2 regions of the Rhodobacter sp. 4.3.4 genome follow, and region 1 is predicted to be linked to the other one. Evidence: riboswitches for the same ligand, from Rfam matches in the RefSeq annotation. Region 1 holds a riboswitch; the other holds the start of a gene.

Region 1 (6,304 bases):
AGGCCGACAAAGCCGATCATCCCCGAAAAGGCCACCATCACCCCGGTGATCAGCGCGGCGACGGCAAAGACCGTCAGCCGGAAGCGGCCGACCTCGAGACCAAGGCTGGCGGCGGTTTCATCGCCAAGCCCCACCGCGTCAAGCCGCCCCGATTGCAGCCAAAGCCAAAGCCCGCAGGGCAAAAGCACGGCCAGGGGCCAAAGGAGATGCGACCATTGCGCCAGCCCCAGCCCGCCCAGCATCCAGAACACCACCGTATGCGCGGCTTTCGGATCGCCCAGGAAAATCAGGATATTGGCCCCGGCCATCACGACAAAGCCGACCGCGACGCCCGCCAGAACCAGCCGCTCGGCGCTGCTGGCGCCGGCCAGATGCGCGACGCCGAGCACCAGAGCCGTCGCCGCCAGCGCGCCCAGAAAGGCCAGAAGCGGCACCGTCAGCAGCCCCAGAAACAGCCCGGTGTGCAACAGCGCCGCAATCGCCCCGAAGGCCGCGCCCGAGGAAATCCCCATCAGATGCGGATCGGCCAGCGGATTGCGCGTCACCGCCTGCAGCGCCGCGCCGACAAGGCCCAGCCCCGCCCCCACCAGCGCCGCCAGCAGCACCCGCGGAAAGCGGATCTCCCAGATGATGCTTTCCCGCCCCGGGCTCCAGTCCGGGGTGACCAAGCCCGGCGCCAGATGGTCCAGCGCCACCCCCCAGACCGTGGTCAGCGGGATGCGCACCGCGCCCAGGCTGACGCCAAGGCCGATCACCGCGATCAGCACCGCGACAAGCCCCGCCGCAAGGGCAAGCCGCGCCGTCACACCCGCCGCAGGACCGCGGCGGGGCGTCTTGATATCCCTCACCGAAAGCCCGCCACCAGCTTTTCGACGGCGCGGATATTGCGCGGCCCGGGCGTCGCCTCGACATAGTCCAGCACCACGAAACGGTCATCGCGCACCGCCGCGATCCCGGCAAAAGCCGGGTTGTCCTTCAGGAAGGCGATCTTCTGCGCGGCCGTCACATCGCCGTAATTGACGATCACGATCACCTCGGGGTTGCGCTCCACCACCGTTTCCCAGCCGATCTCGGCCCAGCTTTTTTCCAGATCGTCCATGATGTTGCGCCCGCCCGCGGCCTCGATCAGCGCGCTGGGCATGGCATGGGCGCCCGCGGTGAAGGGGGCCTTTTCGCCGCTGTCATAGACAAAGACCCGCGGCGGGGTGCTGTGATCGACCCCCGCCGTCAGCCGCGCCAGATCGGCCTTCCAGCCCGCCACCAGCGCCTCGGCCCGCTCGCTGACGCCGAAGATCCGGCCCAGGTTCAGGATGTCGGTGTACATGTCCTCCATGCTGGCGCGCGGCCGCGGCCCCAGATGGATGCAGCTTTCGGTCAGCTCGTAGGTCTTGATGCCCAGAGGCGCCAGCGTCTCGGGCGTCACCTCGCCGCCGACCTTCATGCCGTAGTTCCAGCCCGCGAAGAAGAAATCCGGCTCGGCCGCGGCCAGAACCTCTTTCGTCGGATATTTCGCCGAAAGCTCGGGCAGTTCCGCCACGCCCGCCCGCATCTCGGGGTCAAGCGTCTTCCAGCCCGAAATCCCGGTATAGCCCACCATCCGGTCGCGCAGGCCCAGAACCAGCATCATCTCGGTCAGGTTGACATCGTTCGAGATCGCGCGGGCAGGCGGGGCATCGAAGCTGACGGTGCGGTTGCAGCTTTGCACGCTGACCGGATCGGCCAGCGCGGCCGAGGCGGTCAGGCACAAAAGCGCAAGGGAACGGGCGATCATCGGGGGGTCCTTTCGGGAGGGTCAGAGATGGAAGCAAAACCGGGGGGTGGCGCCGCTGCGGTCGATCTGCGCCTGCACCCGGAAGGCCCGGGCCAGCACCGTCTCGGTCAGCGCGCTTCCGGGCGGGCCATCGGCCAGAATCCGGCCCTCGTGCAGCACCAGCACCCGGTCGGCAAAGCCGGCGGCCAGGGTCAGGTCGTGCAACGTGGTGATCACCGTCAGCCCAAGGCCCCGCAGCAGCGCCAGCAGGTCAAGCTGATGGCGAATGTCGAGATGGTTCGTCGGCTCGTCGAGCACGATCACCCGCGGCTGCTGCGCCAGCGCGCGCGCGATCATCACCCGCTGCCGCTCGCCGCCCGAGAGCGTGCCGAAGCTGCGCTGGGCGAGCGGCGCAAGGTCGAGCCGGTGCAGCGCCGCATCGACAAGGGCGGCATCGGCGCCGTCGGGCGTGGCCAGCCCCGCGCCCCAGCCGCGGCGATGCGGCAACCGCCCCAGCGCGACGATCTGCCGGACCGTCAGGCCGAATTCCCCCGGCTGTTCCTGCAGCACCGCGGCTAGCGCGCGGGCGGCTTCGGGCGCGCTCATCAGCCACAGATCGCGGCCCAGCAGCCGCACCGTGCCGCGCCGGGGCGCATGGTGGCGGTAGAGCAGCCGCAAAAGCGAGGATTTGCCCGCCCCGTTCGCGCCGCAGATCGCCAGGATCTGCCCCTCGGGCACGGCAAAGGAGATGTCCGACAGGATGTCCGGCTGCCCTTTCGGCCCCCAGAACACCCCGGAAAGCTCGACCACGGTCACGGCGTTTTCCTTTCGCAGCGGGGGGACTTCCTGCGGCGGGCGGGGGCGACCGGGCGGGGCGGCGCGGGCAGGGGGCCCGGTTTGCGGGCAAAGTCCGGCCCCGCCCCGGGACGCGGCAGCAGGGACCGCCCGGCAGGGGCCCGAAAAGGCTGCGGCCCGGCCAGAGGCCGCCGCTTGCGCAGATCCATCGCATGCTCCTTCCGGGACACCCCGCCCGGTGGTTGATGACGCTGATGGCAGGTCTCCTGACTTGCGGGTCCTGGCTTCCCCCACCTTCCCGGCCCCGCGTTCGGGGCCAGTGGTTGCCGGGGGGCGCTCGCCGCTTACAGTTGCGGGGGCAGTTACGGGTTTGGCGGCTGATGCCTACACCTCACCGTATTCCCTTTTCACCCGGCCGCGCGTGGCTTGGCCGGGAACCATCGCGGCCAGACTGCCCGCGGATGCCCGCGCCGTCAAGGCGCATCTTCAGGCGTCAAATCAGGGGGTTGGCGCCGATGCGGGAAGGGAACGGCCAGCGGCCGCTGATCTGCGGCGCGCATCGACCGTGCAGCGGGGGGCCGCGCAACAGGGGGGCTGCGCTGGAGCCAAAGCGCCGGGCAAGCCCCGCGGCAAGGGGCGCGATGGACGGCAATCCTCAGAACAGGATCGAATCCAATGTGTCCTGCGCCGCGGCAGAGGCCAGCTCGGCCGCGCCGAAACCGGCCGCCGCCATCGGCAGCCCGATCACCTCGGCGTGGATTTCGCGTTCGCGGTCCATCGTGTAGATCGGTGAAATCTCGTCCAGACAGGACAGATCCGGCGTCGCCCCAAGCCCCTCGCGCAGCAGCGCGCCCAGAGCCTCGATGCGCAGGATCGTCTGCACCAGCGCCGCGGTCATCTGCCGTCCCGAGATCGCCAGCCGCGCCAGCGCCGCGGTTTCCGTCCGCGTCTCGTCTTCCAGCCGCGACAGCAGCCCCTGACGGGTCCGGGCCTGCTCCAGCCCGGCGGCGATCTGCCCCAGATCGGCCTCAAGCCGGTTCATCCCGTCCTGCAGCGCGGAAAATTCCCCGGTGTCGAAGCTCTTGCGCAGCTGATCCAGCGTGCGCCCGGTATCGGCAAAGGTCTTGAGCGCCTGTTGCGCCGTCTCCTTCACCGACATCGCGATATAGGTCAGTTCCTTCTGCCCAACCTCGGCCCGGGCCGCTTCCAGATGCGAGTTCACCCCGGCCAGCCCGATCGTCTGGCCGATGCCCGCCAGATTGTCGAGCCGCTGGTGCAGCAGGTCGATCTGTCCCTCGAACCCGGCCGAGCGGGCGATGATCCCCTGCAGCATCGGCATCACCGCGGCCAGGGCCTCGTTCAGCTGGCCAAAGGCGCGGTCCTGCGCCGCCAGAAGCGGCTCCACCTCGGCCCTTTGCGCGGCAAGCTCGGCCACGAAACCGCCGCCAAGCCCTTCGATGGTGTGGAAACTGTCTTCGAGCAGCGCCAGCACGTCGCCGGTATCCCGCTCCAGCCCCTGCAGCTGCGCCGCGGCCAGCCGCTCGAAGGCCGCGCGTTCCGGCCCGGGCGGGCGGGCGGCGGCGCGCGCCAGGATCGTCTCGACATGTTCAAGCCGCTGCGCCGCCGAATCCGAGAACTGGAACGTGCTGACCAGACGGGCGACCACCTGTTCGATCCGGCCCGACAGCTCTTGCGCCTGCGCCGTGACCCGGTTCCGCCGCGTCGTCATCTGCGCCTGTCCGGCGACGATCGGCGCCAGGATCTCGGTCAGGCGGCGGGCCGCGGGATCAAGATGATCGGCGCCCTCGCGCGCGACGGCAAGGATGGCCTCGAAGGACTGGTCAAAGGCGTCAAGCCCGCCCTGCGCCTGCGCAAGTTCGGTTTCGATCTGCGCCGAAACCCCCCGCAGGGCGCCGACGAAGGCGCTGAGCTGGCCCGAGCGGCTGCGCGAGATCTGGATCGAGGTGATCGTGGCAAGGAATTGAAAGAAGATGCGAATCCGCGTCAGCCCGTTCAGCAGCATGCGGGTTTCGCGCAGCAGTGTGCGGCTGGTGCCATTCGCCATGCTGGCCGACCAGTGCCGCATCGCCCGCGCCAGATCGCCCGCCAGCTCGGGAATATGGATGACGCCGGGGACCGGCTCCTGCTGCGCGCTGATCAGCGCGCCGGTGCGGTCGTTCACCGTCAGCAGATGCCCGCGCACATCAACGAGCAGCGAAGACAGCGCATCAAGCGACGCGATCATGTCGCGACGTACCGCGTGCACGGAAGTTTGCCTGTCCATTCCTGCCTGACCCTGCCTGACCCTGACCGGCGGCGAGGCGCCGCGACGGCAGCCACTGTCGGCGCGGAGGGTTAAGAAAGCCTCTAGGCCCGTCACGAGATGTGAAGAATTTTCCGCACCGTTCGCCTCGCGGCCCCGCCTCTTTGCCGCGCTCTCTGCCCTTGGCGATTAACGATACCGCAAGACATCGCGCGTAACGCTTGCAACCGAGACTTGTCGACGCAAAGAGAGGCTGATGTGACCGACGACACAATGCTGACTTTGGCGATCCCGGCCGATCTGGCCGTGGCCGATGCTGAAGACTGCCGCCAGCGCCTTCTGGGTCTTCTCGCCGCAGGCGAGGGGGCGGTGCAGGTGCAGTTCGAGGGGGAAGAGCGTCTGGGCGCGGTGGCGATGCAGCTGGCGCTGGCCGCCATGGCTGCCGCCGCCGCCGCCGGGCGCCCTGTCAGTGTCGATGCCGCCAGCCGCGATGCGCTCGAACAACTGGGATGGGAGGGCTGAGGATGGCGAAAACCGTACTGACGATCGATGACAGCAAGGCAATCCGCGACATGGTGAACTTCACCCTGTCCGGGGTGGGCTACCGCGTGGTGGAGGCGGAAAACGGGCTCGAGGGGCTGGCGAAGCTGAAAAGCGAGCCGGTGTCGCTGGTCGTGGTCGATCTCAACATGCCGGTGATGAACGGCTTCGAGTTCATCCGCAAGGCGCGGCAGGAGCCGAAGGGCTCGGGCGTGCCGATCCTGATGCTGACGACCGAGACGAAACCCGAGGCCAAGGCCGAGGGCAAGGCGCTTGGCGCCACAGGCTGGCTGAACAAGCCTTTCGATGCCGCCATGCTGGTTGCCGTCGCGCGCAAGCTGGCCGGTTGACGGACAGAAGGGACATCCGATGAACCCCGCCGCCCAGAGTTACATTCATGAAGCCCGGGATCTGCTGACGCAGCTCGAGCAGATGCTGCTCGATCTCGAGACCGAGGCCTCGCCCGAGGCGATCGATTCGGTGTTTCGGGCGCTGCACACGCTCAAGGGCGGGGGGTCGATGTTCGGCTTTCCGGCCCTGTCGGCCTTCGTGCACCATTTCGAAGATGCCTTCGACCGCGTGCGCGAGGGCAAGATCGGCATTTCGAAACCGCTGCTCGATGCGGCGCTGGAAGGCCGCGATCACGTGATTGCGCTGCTTGATGCCGGGGGCGACGAGGTCGCGACGGCGGAGCTGGTCGGCTCGGATCAGGCGCGGCGGATTCTGGCGGCGCTGGAAGGCGCCGTGGCCGGGGCGCCGCCCGCGGTGGTGCGCCTTGCCCGCTGGGAAGTGTCGTTCCGCCCGTCGAAAGGCGCGCTGCGCTGCGGCATGCGCCCCGATCTGCTGCTGGCGGAACTGCGCGATCTTGGCGCCTGCCGGGTCCGCTGCGATGTCTCGGACCTGCCGGCGCTGGAAAGCCTGGACCCGACGCAATCGCATCTGGGCTGGGTGGTCGA
Region 2 (6,304 bases), 1.1 Mb from region 1:
GTTCTCGTCCATCCAGTCGCGGGCGCCGCAGCCCACGGCCTGCAGGACGGCGTGGCCGATCGCCTCGCCAAGCGCGGTGTGCAGCCCGGCATGGGCTTCGCGGCCCGGGCTTGCGGCGATAGCGATGCAATCGGTGCCGGTGCCGGTGGCCCGTCCGGTGGGCAGATCAAGCCCCACCGCCATCACCGCCGCCGTGCGCGCCTGCGCGACAAGGCTCAGCGCCTCGATCTGCGCGGCCATCGTCAGGCCATGACCCGGCAGGGTGGAGGCGATCCGCAGCGCCAGGTTGATCGTGCCATAGCCCGCGGCCTCGGGATCGCGCGGCGGCAGACGGCGCCCGACCGCTTCCGCATTGCCCAGCCCCACCGTCGCCAGCACCTCGACCGTCCAGTCCGCCACGGTGCAGCTGGCGCGGGTGACCCGGCGGATATCGCGCGAGGTCAGCATCGCCACCGCGTCCTGCAGCCCGCGCTCGGCCAGCACATCGGCAAACCACGGCCCGACATCAAGCCCCGGCGGCAGATCGGCGTTGCGCACCTCGCGCCAGACGATCTGCCGCGCGGTGACCAGACCGGGCCGGTGCGGCGCGAAGGACAGGACCTGGAGTGGCGCCCCCAGATCGACGACCAGCCAGGGCGGCTGCAGCCCGACCTGCAACGGCGTCATGGCGCAAGCCCGGCCAGAGGGTGCACGATCAGCCCGCCCTCGGCCTCGGCGAGATGGCAGCGGATGGCGAAGACCTCGCGCAAAAGCGCGGGGGTCAGCACGGCGCGGGGCGGGCCGTCGGCGACGATTCGGCCCTGATGCAGCACCCAGAGCCGGGTGCAATGCCGTGCCGCGAGCCCCAGATCATGCGCCGAGGCGATCACCGTGCGGCCCTCGGCGGCAAGGCGGGCGAAAAGCGCCATGCAGGCGATCTGATGCGCCGGATCAAGGCCCGCGATCGGCTCGTCGGCCAAAAGCAGCGGGGTGTCCTGCGCCAAGGCCCGGGCGATCAGCACCCGCGCCTGTTCGCCGCCCGAGAGCGCGGTGGCCGGGCGCTGCGCCAGCGCCGCCACATCCATCCGCGTCAGCGCCGCCGCGACCTGCGGCGCGTCCTCGCGGCCGTCCTGCGCCAGCGCCACCAGCGCCGCGACGCGCAGCCCCCAGGCGATTTCGCGCTGCTGCGGCAGCCAGGCGGCGGCCCGGGCCCGGGCGCGCGGCGAAAGCTGCGCCAGCGAGGACTGGCCCCGCGCCGCGATCAGCCCCAGCGCCGCGCGCAGAAGTGTCGATTTCCCCGCCCCGTTCGGGCCGATCAGGCCGATGAACTCGCCCGGCCCGACGCGCAGGCTGGTCGGATGCAGGGTCACCCGCCCGCCCCGCTGCACCGTCAGATTGTCCAATGTCAGCAAGCTCATGGCTGGCCTCTCATGCGCCAGATCAGGTTCAGGAACACCGGCGCCCCCACCAGCGCCATCAGCACGCCCAGTTTCAGATCCTGCCCCGGCAGCACCTTGCGCACCGCAATATCGGCGATCAGCACCAGCACCGCGCCGCCCAAAGCCGCCGCGGGCAAAAGCCGCGCCGGGCTGGCGCCGACAAGGGGGCGCAGCAGATGCGGTACGACAAGGCCGACGAAACCGACCGTCCCCGCCACCGCCGTCGCCGCCCCGACCGAGGCCGCCGTGCCCAGGATCACCGTCAGCCGCAGCCGGGTCAGGTCGATGCCCATCGAGGCGGCAGCCTCCTCGCCGAGCGTCAGCGCCTCAAGGCCGCGGCCGGAACGGGCCAGCAGCACGCCCCCCAGCGCGATGAAGGGCGCGGCGATCGCGACATGGGTGAAGGAGCAATCGGCGAGCGAGCCCATCATCCAGAACACGATATCCTGTGCGGCAAAGGGATTGGGGGAAAGGTTGAGCACCAGCGAGGTCAGCGCCGCGGCCAGCGCCGAGAGCGCGATCCCCGCCAGGATCAGCGCCAGCGTGCCGCCGCGCCCGGCCAGAAACAGGATCGCCGCGACACCGATCAGCGCCCCCAGCAGCGCCGCCAGCGGCAGGGCCAAGGCAAAGCTGGCGGCAAGCCCGGTCTGCAGCGCGATCACCGCGCCCAGCGCCGCGGCAGCGGAAATGCCGATCACCCCGGGCTCTGCCATCGGGTTGCGCAACAGCCCCTGCATCGCCGCGCCCGAAAGCCCAAGGCTTGCCCCCACCAGCACGGCCAGAATCGCCCGCGGCAGCCGGATTTCCCGCATCACCAGGCCCAGCGGCCCCTCGCCCCCGGTGAGAAGCGCCTTGAGCGCGGTCAGCGGCGCCACCTCGGCCACGCCGGTCAGCAGCGAGGCGACAAACAGCGCGACCAGCGCCAGCCCAAGCCCGGTGTGCAATGATCTTTCGGTCATTTCATATCCTTGAGCCGGTCGGTGGCATCGAGAACCGAGGGCAGGCCGCAGATCCAGTCGCGGTCTTCCACGGCGGCGCGATGGCCGGTCAGCGCGCGCAGCGCCGGATGGGTCAGCGGTTCCTCGGCACGCGACGACCCGGGGCCGATCCGCCCGGTGACCACCAGATCGGGATCGGCCAGAACCAGCGCCTCGAGCGGCAGGGTGCTGCCCTGCGCCCGCCCCATCCGCGCGGCCAGCGTGTCGAAGCCGGCAGTGGTCAGGATCTCTCCGGCAAGGCTTTCATGGCCCGACATGTAGCCGCGCGCCGACCAGGTGGCGGCGAGCGGCCGAGGCCCGGGCAGGTTTGCCGCGCGGATCCGCGCAAGCCTTGCGGCGAAAGCCCCGGCCATCGCGGCGGCCTCGGGCTCGCGGCCGAGCAAGGCGCCCATCCGGGTGATGTCGGCCTGCATGTCGGCAAAGCTGTCGGCGGGCTCGAAGACCGCGACCGGAATGCCAAGGCGGCGCAGCATCGCCACGGTGGGCTGCGCGGTGTAGCGCCCGGCCAGCACCAGATCGGGATGCAGCAGATAGACTTCTTCGGCCTGACCGCGGTTCGTGGGCCAGGCCTTGGCGGCCTCGGCCATCACCGAGGCGGCGGGGTCCCGCGCCAGATGCGTGACCGACACAAGCTGCCCCGGTGCGGCCAGCATCATCGCCAGCTGATCGGTGCACAGGTTGATCGAGACGACACGGGCGGGCGCCGCCGCAACCGGCAGCGCCAGCGCACCGAGCATGGCAAAGCCTGCGGCCCGCAAGGCGCGGCTCACCGCTTTTGGCCATTGAGCCCGCGAAAGTTCTGCTCGACCGGTCATCTTGCCCTTCTTTCCCGAAAGGAACGCCGGAAGGCCCAGGCCCTCCGGCGCAACAGAGTCAGAACTTGGCACGAACCCCGACATAAAACGACCGACCGGGCTGTCCGTAGTCGCGAACGGTCTGATAGGTTTCGTCGAAAACATTCTCGACCCGCACATAGGCCGCAGCGCTCTCGGTCAGATCATAAGACACCGACAGGTTCGCCACCGTGTAATCGGGCAGCTTCGAGGCGGGCAGCGGCCAGGAATTAGTGTCCCAGACATCGGTGACATGTTCAGCCTCGACCGATGCCGACAGACGGTCGGTGATCTGGCCCTCAAGACCGATCACCAGATCATTGCGCGGCACACGCAGCGCCGGGGTTTCGACACCGGTCCCCGAAACCGCATAGGCGTCGGTGTAGGTATAGGTGCCGTAAAGGTCCCATCCGGTGGTCAGCAGCGTCCGAGCGGTCAGTTCGACCCCGCGGGATTGCGTGGTTCCGGGCACCTGATTGTAAGCCCCGCCCGCCCATTGGATCTTGTCCTTGATCTTGGTATCAAACAGCGTCGCCTGCACCGATCCTCCCGCGCCGAAAAGATATTCCGCGCCCAATTCATAGCTGCGGCTGGTTTCGGGTTGCAGGTTGGGATTTTTGAAAGGACCATGCAACTCATAGAGCGACGGTGCGCGAAACCCCGTTCCCGCCACCGCCCGGATGACCCAGGTGTCGGTCGGCCGCCACGCCATCGCGGCCCGCCCCGTGGTCTTCCCGCCAAAGCTGGAATGCGTGTCATTGCGCAGGGCAAAGGACAGATCGAGCGTTTCGGTCGGAGCATAGAGGGCCTCTCCGAAGACGGAATTGGTGCTGCTGGAGCCGCCAACCGCGTCATTGGTGAAGTCTTCCTCGGTGCGGTCGAGCCCCCAGTTCAGCGAGACAGCCCCGCCGGCATCCCAGTTCCCCTTGTAACCGATCTGGTCGCGTGTACCGGTGAACAGTTTTGTCCAACCAAGCGGATAGAGACGTTCGGTTTCGGTGTGAGCATAGGAAAGTTCGTGGCGGACCGCCCCGGTCTCGGCATTCACGAAGGCCCGCAGGCCGCGCAGCTTGCCGTCTTCCGTTTCGGCCGTGTCGGCTGGCGGGCTGTCGAATTCGCTGAAACTGTCGCGTGCAATTCCGTTGAGCCCGACGGTGACGGTGTCGGTCAGCGCATAGCTGCCGTAAAAGCTGAGCGTGGTGGCGCGAAAGCCGTCGGTCTCGGTGCCCGCCGCCGCCGCGGAAATGCCGTCGGTGACGATCCGGCTTGCGGAAAACGCCAATTCCCCCAGGGTCGTCTTCAGGCCGACCGAGGCGGTGCCGCTGGTGGTGCCGTGCGCCCCGGTCTCCAGTTCGACTTGCGCCTCGGTGCCTTCCTTGCTGGCGCGAAACGTGGTGATGTCGACCACGCCGCCGATCGCCTCGGACCCGTAAAGGGCAGATTGCGACCCGCGCAGTACCTCGATGCGCGAGATCCCGCCCGCGGTGGTGGCGCCGAAATCGTATTGGCATTGCGTGCCCGCGGGGTCTGCAACGTCGATCCCGTCGATGCGCACACCGATATAGGGACCGGACAGGCCGCGAATGCGCAGCGCCGTCGAGGCGCCCAGTCCGCCGTTGCGGGTCATGCTGAGACCCGGCAGACGCGCCAGCAGCGTCGCGACCGATTTGTCCCCAGCCTTCTCGATCTCCTCGGCGGTGAGGACATTGACCGTCGCCCCGGTGCGGCTGAGCTTGACCGGCTCCGCCGAGGCGGTGACGGTGATCGTGTCCAGATCGGTGACCTCCTCCTGCGCCAGCACGGGGGCGGCGGCAGAGGCGACGGCGGCAGAGAGCAGGGCAAGACGCGACAGAGGCGGCATCGGACAGACCTTTTCCGTTCGGGCCAAACGGCCCGGCATGAGAGATGTCGCGGAAAAGCCATGGCTTTCCGCAGACGGCGACAGCTCACCTCTGCGGACAGACCGCTCCCGGGGCGCCCCTCGCGCCCGGGTGGGTGATCGTCCAAGTAGGTCTCCTGGCTCACGGGTCTTCGCTTCGTCGGCCTTCCCGGGCGGGACCCAGTGGCCAGTCGACGTCGCTCGCCGCTCACAGTTGCGGGGGCAGCCACGGTCTGGGCCCGGGGGCCGTTCCGTGTTCCCTTTCAATCCGACCCGCAGGCCGGAACTTGGACGGGCCGCAGACAAGACGAAATCGCCCGGCGCGTCAAGCGGTGCTTTCGCGCGGCCGCGGCGCGGCGGTGGCGCCGGAAGGCGTCGGCGTGACGGCGGTTTCCCAAGCCATTGCAAAGGCTTCGGCGTCCTGTTCGGGGCCGCTGGACGGTCCGCCGAAGCGCTGCCAGAGCGTGATGACATGTCGCAGCGGCCGCAGCCCGGACCAGCCGATCGGCCCCGTCGCGGTGATCGCCCAAAGCCCGGGTGCGGGCAGAGCGACCTGAAACCGGCCCTCGCGGTCGGTTTCGGCCACGATCCACAGCGGCGCCCCATGGCCTGGCAGGGCTTGCACCTGAGAGCCGACAGGCTCCGCCCCCACCCGTTCCAGAAGCACCGTCGTCGCCGTCAGCGCCCGCCCCTGCGCCAGCACCCGTGCCGAAAACCGCATCCCCGGCAGGAACCCGGGCGAGAGCAGGTCGGGCAGGATCTCGACGGCAAGGCCGAGCGGCTCTGGGCTGGCGGTTCCGGCGCCGCGCAAGACGAAACACCCGGCCGTGTGCTGCACCAGCCCGCGGCCCTCGGGATCGCGCCGGACCGGGGCTTCGGCATGGATCCGGTGCAACCCCGGCGCCGACAGATCGACCCGGGTCCGCCAGGCGCGCGCGGCATTGCCCGCGCCCTGCAGCAGATCCGCCGTCAGCCCGGGGGTCAGATCGGTGCGGCGGGCGCCGTGCAGATGCACCACCGCCCCCGGCGGCGGCAGATCCAGCACGACGCCCCCGCCCAGGGGATCGCCAAGGGCGAGGGTCAGGACGCCGCCCGCCTCGGGCAGATGCGCCATCAGCCCCGGCGTGGCGGGGCGGGGGATCGCCAGCAGCGCGCGGGCGGCGGCCATCAGGTTTC

Evidence for each region. Region 1 has a riboswitch for cobalamin ahead of AC4PTB_RS10880 (ABC transporter ATP-binding protein). Riboswitches for the same ligand answer to the same signal wherever they lie in the genome.
Region 2: another riboswitch for cobalamin. It lies ahead of AC4PTB_RS16480 (TonB-dependent receptor plug domain-containing protein); the one in region 1 lies ahead of AC4PTB_RS10880 (ABC transporter ATP-binding protein).

What each region holds. Positions count from the first base shown of each region.
Region 1 is NZ_CM178967.1:2,242,841-2,249,144, reverse strand. Features, by position in the region: gene AC4PTB_RS10890 (FecCD family ABC transporter permease) at 1-839, opposite strand, end outside; gene AC4PTB_RS10885 (ABC transporter substrate-binding protein) at 845-1,771, opposite strand; gene AC4PTB_RS10880 (ABC transporter ATP-binding protein) at 1,793-2,566, opposite strand; cobalamin riboswitch at 2,785-3,002, opposite strand; gene AC4PTB_RS10875 (hypothetical protein) at 3,201-4,811, opposite strand; gene AC4PTB_RS10870 (hypothetical protein) at 5,067-5,330, shown strand; gene AC4PTB_RS10865 (response regulator) at 5,333-5,698, shown strand; gene AC4PTB_RS10860 (chemotaxis protein CheA) at 5,718-6,304, shown strand, end outside.
Region 2 is NZ_CM178967.1:3,319,341-3,325,644, forward strand. Features, by position in the region: gene AC4PTB_RS16460 (adenosylcobinamide amidohydrolase) at 1-666, opposite strand, end outside; gene AC4PTB_RS16465 (ABC transporter ATP-binding protein) at 663-1,397, opposite strand; gene AC4PTB_RS16470 (FecCD family ABC transporter permease) at 1,394-2,377, opposite strand; gene AC4PTB_RS16475 (ABC transporter substrate-binding protein) at 2,374-3,186, opposite strand; gene AC4PTB_RS16480 (TonB-dependent receptor plug domain-containing protein) at 3,290-5,110, opposite strand; cobalamin riboswitch at 5,239-5,434, opposite strand; gene AC4PTB_RS16485 (DUF4198 domain-containing protein) at 5,454-6,304, opposite strand, start outside.